2 regions of the Neobacillus sp. MER 74 genome follow, and region 2 is predicted to be linked to the other one. Evidence: a T-box and tRNA genes for the amino acid it is inferred to sense, from the RefSeq annotation. Region 2 holds a T-box; the other holds one or more tRNA genes.
What was found. The T-box of region 2 lies ahead of trpS (tryptophan--tRNA ligase). A T-box ahead of a tRNA ligase gene usually reads a tRNA of that ligase, here a tRNA-Trp.

Region 1 (4,739 bases), on a different contig from region 2:
TATTCCTTATAGATATCTTTATATAAAGGCTCGGCAGCTTTCTCCATTTCTTTTACAAATTCATCAGATGGAGTATTAAACTTTACATTTTTTTCTTCAAGGAATTTTTTATCATCTTCATAGCTTTTTTCCATTAGTTCAAATTCATAATCTGCATATTCCTTGGAAGCATCTTCGATAATTTTTTGCTGTTCTTTTGTTAAGCTGTTATAAAACTTGCTGTTAATAATGAAAATATTAGGGCTAAACATATGTTTTGACTCTAAAACATCCGACTGAACTTCATACCATCCAGAAGCCCTCAAAGTTGCAATTGGATTATCCTGGCCATCAACAACCTTTTGTTCAAGCGCTGTAAATACTTCTGAAATAGGAAGCGGACTGACATTTGCGCCAAGAAGTTTTCCGAGAGTAATATAGTTAGGAATGTTTGGCATCCTTAATCGTAGTCCATCAAAATCATCCTGACTCTTAATTGGCTTGTTTGAAGAAAACATACGGAAACCATTTGCACTCCAGGCGAGCGGTTTCACACCATGTTGTTTTTCAAGATCTGCTGTTAGTTCTTTACCAATTTCTCCATTTAGAACTTTTTTGACATGCTCATAATCTTTAAAGAGGAATGGCCATTCTGGAACACCCATTTTTGGGATGTCAGCTTGCATAATTAAGCCCGGAATGCCCATTTCAATTGTCCCGTTACGAACCCCATCATAAAATTCCTTTTCCGCTCCAAGCGTACTATTTGGGTATATTTGAACCTTTAGGCTTCCTTTTGATTCTTCTTCAACAATCTTTTTGAACTTTTCTCTTAAAGCAACGTTTTGCGGATGGTTTTCAGCAAAATAATTTGCCACTTTTATTGTTTTAGCCGGTCCGGCTGAAGCTTCATTGGAAGACGATTTTTCTGTTGCTCCCCCGCAAGCCGAAAGAAGTAAAGAAGCACTAAGAATTACACCAGTCGCTACTGAAAATAACTTTTTCATTTAATCGCTCATCCCCCAATTAAAATGGTTTTTGTTTTTTTGAAAGCGGTATCATTTATACTAAAAAAAATTTATCACCACCTTTAGTTTTATATTATAAAACTTAGTTTTCATAATAAAACTAAAAACAAGAGACAAAATTAGTCTCGGAGTTTTATATTATAAAACTATATATAACTATTTAAAACTCTAACATCATCTTAATCTTTAACTTTCCGAATTGTCAATATCTTAATTTTCTTTATTTTTGGATATTTTTTAAAACAATTGTAAAGTGCTATATAATTCCCATAAAAAGGAAAATATTTCCTGAGATTATACCCCCAATTTTAAAAGTATAAACAAATTTTCTAACCCGAATGGATAACATAAAAATTGTAAATGAATAATTTGTGACATGTAACATTTCACATTTCATATTTCACAAGGTAATGTTAGAATAAAATAAATAATCAGTCAATTCTTTTTTATTGTCTTTTTTGTAATTTACTTTCACACAAGAAATTGACTACAAGTATATAATTCCCCTATAATTTATTAATAGTGTGACATGTTACATGTTAGGTATTGCAAATTACCTATGAATTTTGGGAGGTTAATTTACTATAATGATTGATACTTCTGCTCTTGCAACACAAGTATATAAAGAACTTCGAAATGAAATTATTTGCGGGATTTTTTCACCTGGAGAAAAATTGGATATCATTGAATTAGCAAATAAATATGGAGTAAGTCGATCACCCGTAAAAGAAGCGGTAAATCAATTGGTACATGATGGGTTAGTCGAAATATTTCCAAGAAAAGGAACATACATCACCCAATTACGTTTCAAAGATTGTATGGAGGCTCTCGATGCTCGATTTATGGTTGAAACATGGGCGGCAGCACAAGCTATTGAGCATTTATCAGATGAACAGATAGAAGATATGAAACAAATAATTGAAAAAATGGATTCACTATTGAGAGTACAGCCCTTTTCTTATGAGTCTTACAGTAAACTAGATAAGGAGTTCCATCAATTATTGGTGCAATATGCTAGGAATCATAAGGTTCAAAACATTTATGACAGTATTAACCCTATAATTTCACTAGCACGAGTTGGGTACAGTGAAGTTTTTGAAAATAGCTTAAAAAGACACAAAGATCATCATAATATGTTTGAAGCATTAAAAAATCGTGACCTCTCCTCCTTAATTGAAGCATTGCAACAACATAAGCGTTCCTTAGAAGAGGACATAAGGTTACATTGGAATGAACAATTATTTGGACCTATTGAAGAATCAAATTAGAAGCTGCAAAGTTTGTTTTCTATGGTGACCGACAAAACTGAAGAAAGCTCAGAAACATTGATATATCAACATTTCTGAGCTTTCTTTTCATTTAAAACGAACTTGAACTTAAAAAGTTCTATTTTGCTATTTAAATAATGTTATTCGTTTGTTAATTAGATAGGTTCTAGTATACTTACCTGTATTTCTTAGAATATATAAATTCTGTAATCGGAACTGTAACAAAAGTTATACCCACTACTATAACCAATGGATAATTATCAATTTCATTGAAACTGCCTGTACCTTCAGAAATAAACAATATTAAACCAGATAAAATCATGAGAACATAATAACCTATTTTGGCACTTTGGGTTTCAATATGCCTGTCTAATTCATCTTTCTCACCACCACCTTCATGATGGCCCCAATTAAGCAAATTAAAAAAATAGCTTAACGCTAGAAAACTAAAGAAAATACCAGCTGCATCTATAGTTCCATAACTAACCCATTTGTATAAGGTAAATCCTACAATGGATAGAAAAACAATAAAGACTAAAATAACGATAATACTTTTGGTTTTATTCATTCCTTTTTCCCCCAATCTCAGAGATAAATAAATCTTCCATGGCGACTCCCAATGTCCTTGCGATATCAAATGCTAACTGCAAACTTGGGTCATATTTATTGTTCTCGATAGCGTTAATCGTTTGCCTGCTTACATTGCATAATTCTGCTAACTTCCCTTGAGAAAGACTGCTTTTTTCTCTGTACTCCTTAATTCTATTTTCCATTCACTATGCCACCTTTAGATTTTATAAGGTGTAAAAGGTTTTTTACATCTTGATTATAAAATATGATAAATGGGGTGTCAAAGATATTTTACACTTCAAAATGCCATATCGATATTTACCCCCACCAGTGAACACGATTTGAAGTAATTTTGTCATGAAGGAAACTGCAAAGAATAACTTAAAGACAAACAAAAAACGCCTACTTACATTACTGTAAGTAGACGTTCAAAACGTTGATATAACTCAATTCTACTGCTAATTGACGATAAGAAAAAGTAATAAAATAAAGATACCGGTGATCGGGGTCGAACCGATACTCCTCACGGAACACGATTTTGAGTCGTGCGCGTCTGCCAATTCCGCCACACCGGCATAATAAAAATTTCATAAATAAAGCTATGAAATTTTAGTGGACAATATTCAACAGGGGCAGTAGGAATCGAACCCACACTGAAGGTTTTGGAGACCTTAGTTCTACCTTTAAACTATGCCCCTAAATGGTGGAGGGGGACGGATTCGAACCGCCGAACCCGGAGGGAGCGGATTTACAGTCCGCCGCGTTTAGCCACTTCGCTACCCCTCCACATATAAAAAACAAATGATAAAACTGGAGGAGGAAGAGGGATTCGAACCCCCGCGCGGTGTTACCCGCCTGTCGGTTTTCAAGACCGATCCCTTCAGCCAAACTTGGGTATTCCTCCATTATAATAATTAAAAAATCTTAATTGGTAGCGGCGGAGGGGATCGAACCCCCGACCTTACGGGTATGAACCGTACGCTCTAGCCAGCTGAGCTACACCGCCATAATATCGTCTTTAAAGTAATTGGTGGAGTCTAGGGGGATCGAACCCCTGACCTCCTGCGTGCAAAGCAGGCGCTCTCCCAGCTGAGCTAAGACCCCATAAGTTATTAGAAGAATGGTCGGGAAGACAGGATTCGAACCTGCGACCCCTTGGTCCCAAACCAAGTGCTCTACCAAGCTGAGCTACTTCCCGATAAAAAATGCGCCCTGAGAGATTCGAACTCCCGACCTTTTGATTCGTAGTCAAACACTCTATCCAGCTGAGCTAAGGGCGCAAATGAATTTAATTATTTTGTGGTGCCGAGGACCGGAATCGAACCGGTACGGTAGTCACCTACCGCAGGATTTTAAGTCCTGTGCGTCTGCCAGTTCCGCCACCCCGGCAATATCATGGAGCGGAAGACGGGATTCGAACCCGCGACCCCCACCTTGGCAAGGTGGTGTTCTACCACTGAACTACTTCCGCAAATTATGGTAAGTTATTTTGCTATCGCAAAAAACTTTGTTTATTTTACTTCGTAAAAAAACTTGGTGCGGGTGAAGGGAGTCGAACCCCCACGCCTTGCGGCGCCAGATCCTAAGTCTGGTGCGTCTGCCAATTCCGCCACACCCGCATATTATATTAAGTATGCTTCCGCTGATGTAATTCCAATAATTAAGAAGCATGGTGCCGGCGAGAGGACTTGAACCCCCAACCTACTGATTACAAGTCAGTTGCTCTACCAATTGAGCTACCCCGGCATATAGGTTTAAAATTTAAGAAACCGCCTGGCAACGTCCTACTCTCACAGGGACGCGTGTCCCAACTACCATCGGCGCTGAGAAGCTTAACTTCCGTGTTCGGTATGGGAACGGGTGTGACCTTCTCGCCAATGCTGCCAGACTATTT
Region 2 (4,739 bases):
ATTATTTGTGTCAAAAGAGAATCCTTTTGGAACTAAGAAATCAGCAGGGATGGATCCGTTTGCTAATACATCTTCAGTTAAAGCTTTTTTGTCAACAGTTAAAGCAATTGCTTTACGGATATTAACATTCTTTAATGCTGGGTTCTTTTCGTTCATTTTTAACCACCAGATTGATGGTTCTTGATAGCGAAGTAAATCTTTTTGTCCTTCAAATTGTGAAAGAATTGCCGCTTGTGCAAGTTTTGGTGTGATATCAGCTTCACCAGCAGTATACGCGTTTGCAGATGCTTGTGGATCTTTAGAAACGTTAAAGTTAATTTTCTCTAAAGTAACGTCCTTTGCATTTACATAATCAGCATTCTTTTCTAATACCCACTCAGTTCCTGTTGGACCATCCCATTTAGTCATTTTAAACGGACCATTGTAAAGTAGGTGTGTTGCATCTTTCGCATAGTTATCGCCTTCCGCTTCAACAAACTTTTTGTTTTGTGGGAAGAACAATGGGAAAGTTAAGTAAGATTCGATGTATGGAAGTGGTCTTACTAATGTAATTTCCAAAGTATAATCATCTACTGCTTTAATACCTAAATCATCAAGTTTTGCTTTTCCAGCAACAATTTCAGATGCATTTTTGATTTTGCCTTCCATGAAGTATGCGCCGTATGGAGCAGCAACTTTAGGATCAATTGCACGTTGCCATGCAAATACAAAATCATGTGCAGTTACAGGGTCACCATTTGACCATTTTGTATCTTGTTTTAATTTAATTGTGATAACAGATTTATCATCATTATAAGTTGGTGCTGCTTCAGCAACGCCAGGAATAACTTTTTGGTCTGGATCTAAACGATATAAACCTTCGTTTGTAGCATTTAACATTGTGAAGCTCAATACGTCTTGAGACATTACGCTGTCCATTGAAGGAATTTCTGCAGACTCAAGAACATTTAGGACTTGCTCATCTGCTAATTGGGTTTCTTCAGTGCCGGCTTTATTATCGCCTTCATTTTTGGACGTACCTTCATTCTTGTTTCCGCCCGAACATGCTGCAAGGAACATGCTGAGAACTAGTGATAGTACTAATAGTAGTGAAAGTTTTGATTTCTTCACTAGTAGACCTCCCTTTTCTATTATTCTGAAAAATTACTACATTCTCTATTATACATATTTTCTAGAAATTGTACATTATTTTTTTGAAGTTTATTTACATTTCAGAAACATTCTTTACGTTATCATTACATTTTCCTATGTTATAATTTAGACTTATACGGATTTTTAATATAATATACTTAAGTAAACCCCTATTAAATCAATCTTTTGGAGGTTATTTAGTGAATTATCAACTTAAGAAAAAACTCCTAATTATTGCATTCATACAACTAGTGATTATTTTTATTTCTTTTATTAACAATCACAAAGTGTCCTTGTTAAGCTATATCAATATATCTTTTTATTTTTCAGCAGGACTCTTGCTTACTTCCTTGCTTGTTTATACTATCCATTCAGGCTTTTATGACGTCATTTCAAAATCTTTCAGTTTTGCGTTTCAAAGAGGTCATAATAAAAGACGATTTGATGAAATACCTCCTTTATCAGAACTTGTTACTTTCAACCAAAAGCCCTTAGCTTTTTACGGGCTTATTAATGGACTGTTTATGCTTATTGCCCTTGTCATATATTATTTTTAACTGACTTGAAAATAATTATTCGTTTCATTATAATAAGTACAATTGTATAGTTGCTTAAAAGGCGATGATAAAGAGTAGTACGTATTTACATTCGGATCAGAGAGTTTGTGGGTGGTGGAAACAAACACGAATAAATACGGAATGGACTTTGGAGCCTCTATCTGAACAAATTATTTCTATGTTATATATAAGTAGGATTAGACGTAACCTTGCGTTAAAAGGTGGCTAAATTGTCTTCGAGATGGTTTTAGCAATGAGTGACTCTTTTTTGAGTAATTTAGGGTGGTACCGCGAACCATTCGTCCCTATTCGTTTTAGGGGATGAATGGTTTTTTTATATATTTTTTAGGAGGAAATGATTATGAAAACGATTTTTTCTGGTATTCAGCCAAGTGGAACGATAACACTCGGTAACTATATTGGAGCGTTGAAACAATTTGTAGAAATGCAAAACGAATACAATTGCTTTTTTTGTATCGTAGACCAGCATGCCATTACCGTTCCGCAGGACCCAGGAATTCTGCGGAAAAATATCCGAAGTTTAGCTGCATTGTATCTAGCAGTTGGAATTGATCCAAACAAAGCCACATTGTTTGTTCAGTCGGAGGTTCCTGCTCATGCTCAAGCGGGATGGTTGATGCAGTGTGTAGCCTATATTGGAGAATTAGAAAGAATGACTCAATTCAAAGATAAATCCACAGGGAAAGAGGCAGTACAAGCAAGTTTATTAACTTACCCTCCTCTTATGGCAGCCGATATTCTTCTATATAATACGGATTTAGTTCCTGTTGGCGAAGATCAGAAGCAGCATATGGAATTAACTCGTGACTTAGCAGAACGTTTTAATAAAAAATACAGAGACATTTTAACTATTCCTGAAATAAGTATTCCTAAGGTTGGTGCAAGAATTATGTCTCTGCAAGAACCAACGAAAAAAATGAGCAAATCTGATCCAAACCAAAAAGCTAATATCACACCTTTAGATGATCCAAAGCAAATGGTGAAAAAAATCAAGAGTGCTGTGACAGATTCTGAAGGGATTGTTAAATTCGATAAAGAAAACAAACCTGGCATATCAAACCTATTATCAATTTACTCTATCTTGGGTGGAAAAACTATTTCTGAAATTGAAGGAATGTACGAAGGGAAAGGCTACGGTGATTTTAAAAGTGACCTAGCCGATGTCGTTGTCAACTTCTTTACACCAATACAAGAAAGATACTATGAATTACTTGATTCACCCGAACTTGACCGTATATTGGATGAAGGTGCAGAAAAAGCAAACTTAGTGGCTAATAAGACATTAAAGAAAATGGAAAACGCTATGGGGTTAGGCCGTAAGAAGAGGTAGAATTTAAAAAAGCCTGAATCCCAACAGATATGTGTAGCATATCTGTTGGGTCAGGCTTTTAATTTACTTTTGGACCGTGTTCCATTTCCCAAAGTTTTTCAAAAAATGGCTGTCCTTTTATTAGATTTTCACAAAATGTTTCATGCCTCTTCGACCATCCATACTTTGTTTCCTCAAATAACTGTTCCCATGCGGCTTCAAAATTTAAAGCTTGAATCGTTGAATAATTTTCTGGACACCATTCAGTGTACCAATACCTAACTTCTGCCTCATTACTCGATGAGAGTAATTGGTCAAGTGCCATAAATAATAGTTGTTTTAATTGACGCTCTTTTCTTGTTAAACCTCTCATTAATTCCGGCTCAGGTGAGAGAATGTGATAGTCTTTTGATTTTGGCTGCTCATAAAAGTGGTATTTATTAGCCTCATGTTGACTTATCATTTCGTAAACTAACTGCTCTTGTCTTGGAATTAATCGGCTTTTACGGATTGGAATATTATAGCCAATGGTATCAATGGCTAATATACCAATTCCATCTGTAACTACAAAACAATAGTCAAGTTGAACTCTTTCATGATTCTTCCTCAAATACGCTTTCTGAAAGATATCATCTAAGAGCTGTTGAGGTAATTCTGACAAATCATTTTCAATGTAATTAAACAAAATCGGTTCAACTTTCATCAATGGCACTTGGTCTAATAACTCCACGCCATCATCCTTACGCCATTCATGGAAATGACATACATTGTAACCGTTTTCTTCCCCTTCAAACCAATTCACCCATACATCATGAAGATACAACATTGTACAACCCCTCACTTCAAGAAACTGTTTGTAAATCAGTATGGGCAGACCTTAGTTAAATTATTCCTTTATATATATTTTGCTCCAATTACATTTATGAACTGCAATCAACAATGAATTTTAAAATGCCAACAAAAAAAATCCACCAGGTAATGGTAGATCTTTAACGTTTAGATTTTGGATTAAAGGCATCCTTTAGACCTTCACCGATAAAGTTAATAGATAAAATGGTTATTGTGATGATTAATGCTGGCGGTACCCAAATCCAAAGTTTGAATTGAAGAACATCAGGCTCATTAGCTGAATTCAACATATTTCCCCAACTCGGAATTTCTTGCGGTACACCAAAGCCAAGAAAACTTAAACCTGTTTCAGCAACAATCATCGTTGCAAATGTAATCGTTGCTTGAACAATAATAGTAGATAAAATGTTGGGAAGAAGATGTTTCACAATAACTTTTGTTGGTGAACAACCTATAGAAATGGCTGCTGTAATGTATTCATTTTCTTTTTCGGAGAGAATCTTACTGCGGACAATCCGGGCAATCCCCCCCCAACTTAGCAAGCTTATTGTTCCAATTAATACCCACAATCCGTTAACTTTTCCAAAAAGGATCGCATTTAGAACAATGACAAATACAAGGAATGGAAAGTTTAAGATAAAATCGGTAAATCTCATTAATAAGCTATCAACCGCTCCGCCGAAATACCCTGAGATTGAGCCGATTAAAGTTCCCAGTATAATAACAAAAAATGTACAACTGATCCCTACTAACAAAGAGATACGTCCGCCATAGAGCAATCTTGTAAAAACATCGCGTCCAGATTTATCTGTTCCCAGCCAATGTTCACTACTTGGCTCTAACGACATTTGCCCAATGTTAATTCTAGTTAT

Region 1: it encodes a tRNA-Trp, which carries the amino acid that the T-box ahead of trpS (tryptophan--tRNA ligase) is inferred to sense. The anticodon was not compared.

What each region holds. Positions count from the first base shown of each region.
Region 1 is NZ_JAMAUV010000026.1:45,796-50,534, forward strand. It holds gene M3610_RS24145 (TRAP transporter substrate-binding protein) at 1-986, opposite strand, end outside; gene M3610_RS24150 (GntR family transcriptional regulator) at 1,595-2,275, shown strand; gene M3610_RS24155 (DUF2178 domain-containing protein) at 2,451-2,843, opposite strand; gene M3610_RS24160 (helix-turn-helix transcriptional regulator) at 2,836-3,048, opposite strand; tRNA gene M3610_RS24165 (tRNA-Leu) at 3,339-3,420, opposite strand; tRNA gene M3610_RS24170 (tRNA-Trp) at 3,473-3,543, opposite strand; tRNA gene M3610_RS24175 (tRNA-Tyr) at 3,547-3,631, opposite strand; tRNA gene M3610_RS24180 (tRNA-Ser) at 3,657-3,749, opposite strand; tRNA gene M3610_RS24185 (tRNA-Met) at 3,775-3,851, opposite strand; tRNA gene M3610_RS24190 (tRNA-Ala) at 3,874-3,949, opposite strand; tRNA gene M3610_RS24195 (tRNA-Pro) at 3,967-4,043, opposite strand; tRNA gene M3610_RS24200 (tRNA-Arg) at 4,052-4,125, opposite strand; tRNA gene M3610_RS24205 (tRNA-Leu) at 4,146-4,234, opposite strand; tRNA gene M3610_RS24210 (tRNA-Gly) at 4,242-4,316, opposite strand; tRNA gene M3610_RS24215 (tRNA-Leu) at 4,380-4,464, opposite strand; tRNA gene M3610_RS24220 (tRNA-Thr) at 4,516-4,591, opposite strand; rRNA gene rrf (5S ribosomal RNA) at 4,617-4,733, opposite strand.
Region 2 is NZ_JAMAUV010000001.1:635,504-640,242, forward strand. It holds gene M3610_RS03130 (peptide ABC transporter substrate-binding protein) at 1-1,110, opposite strand, end outside; gene M3610_RS03135 (DUF3899 domain-containing protein) at 1,332-1,688, shown strand; T-box leader at 1,744-1,998, shown strand; gene trpS (tryptophan--tRNA ligase) at 2,047-3,039, shown strand; gene M3610_RS03145 (YjbA family protein) at 3,098-3,844, opposite strand; gene opp4C (oligopeptide ABC transporter permease) at 4,008-4,739, opposite strand, start outside.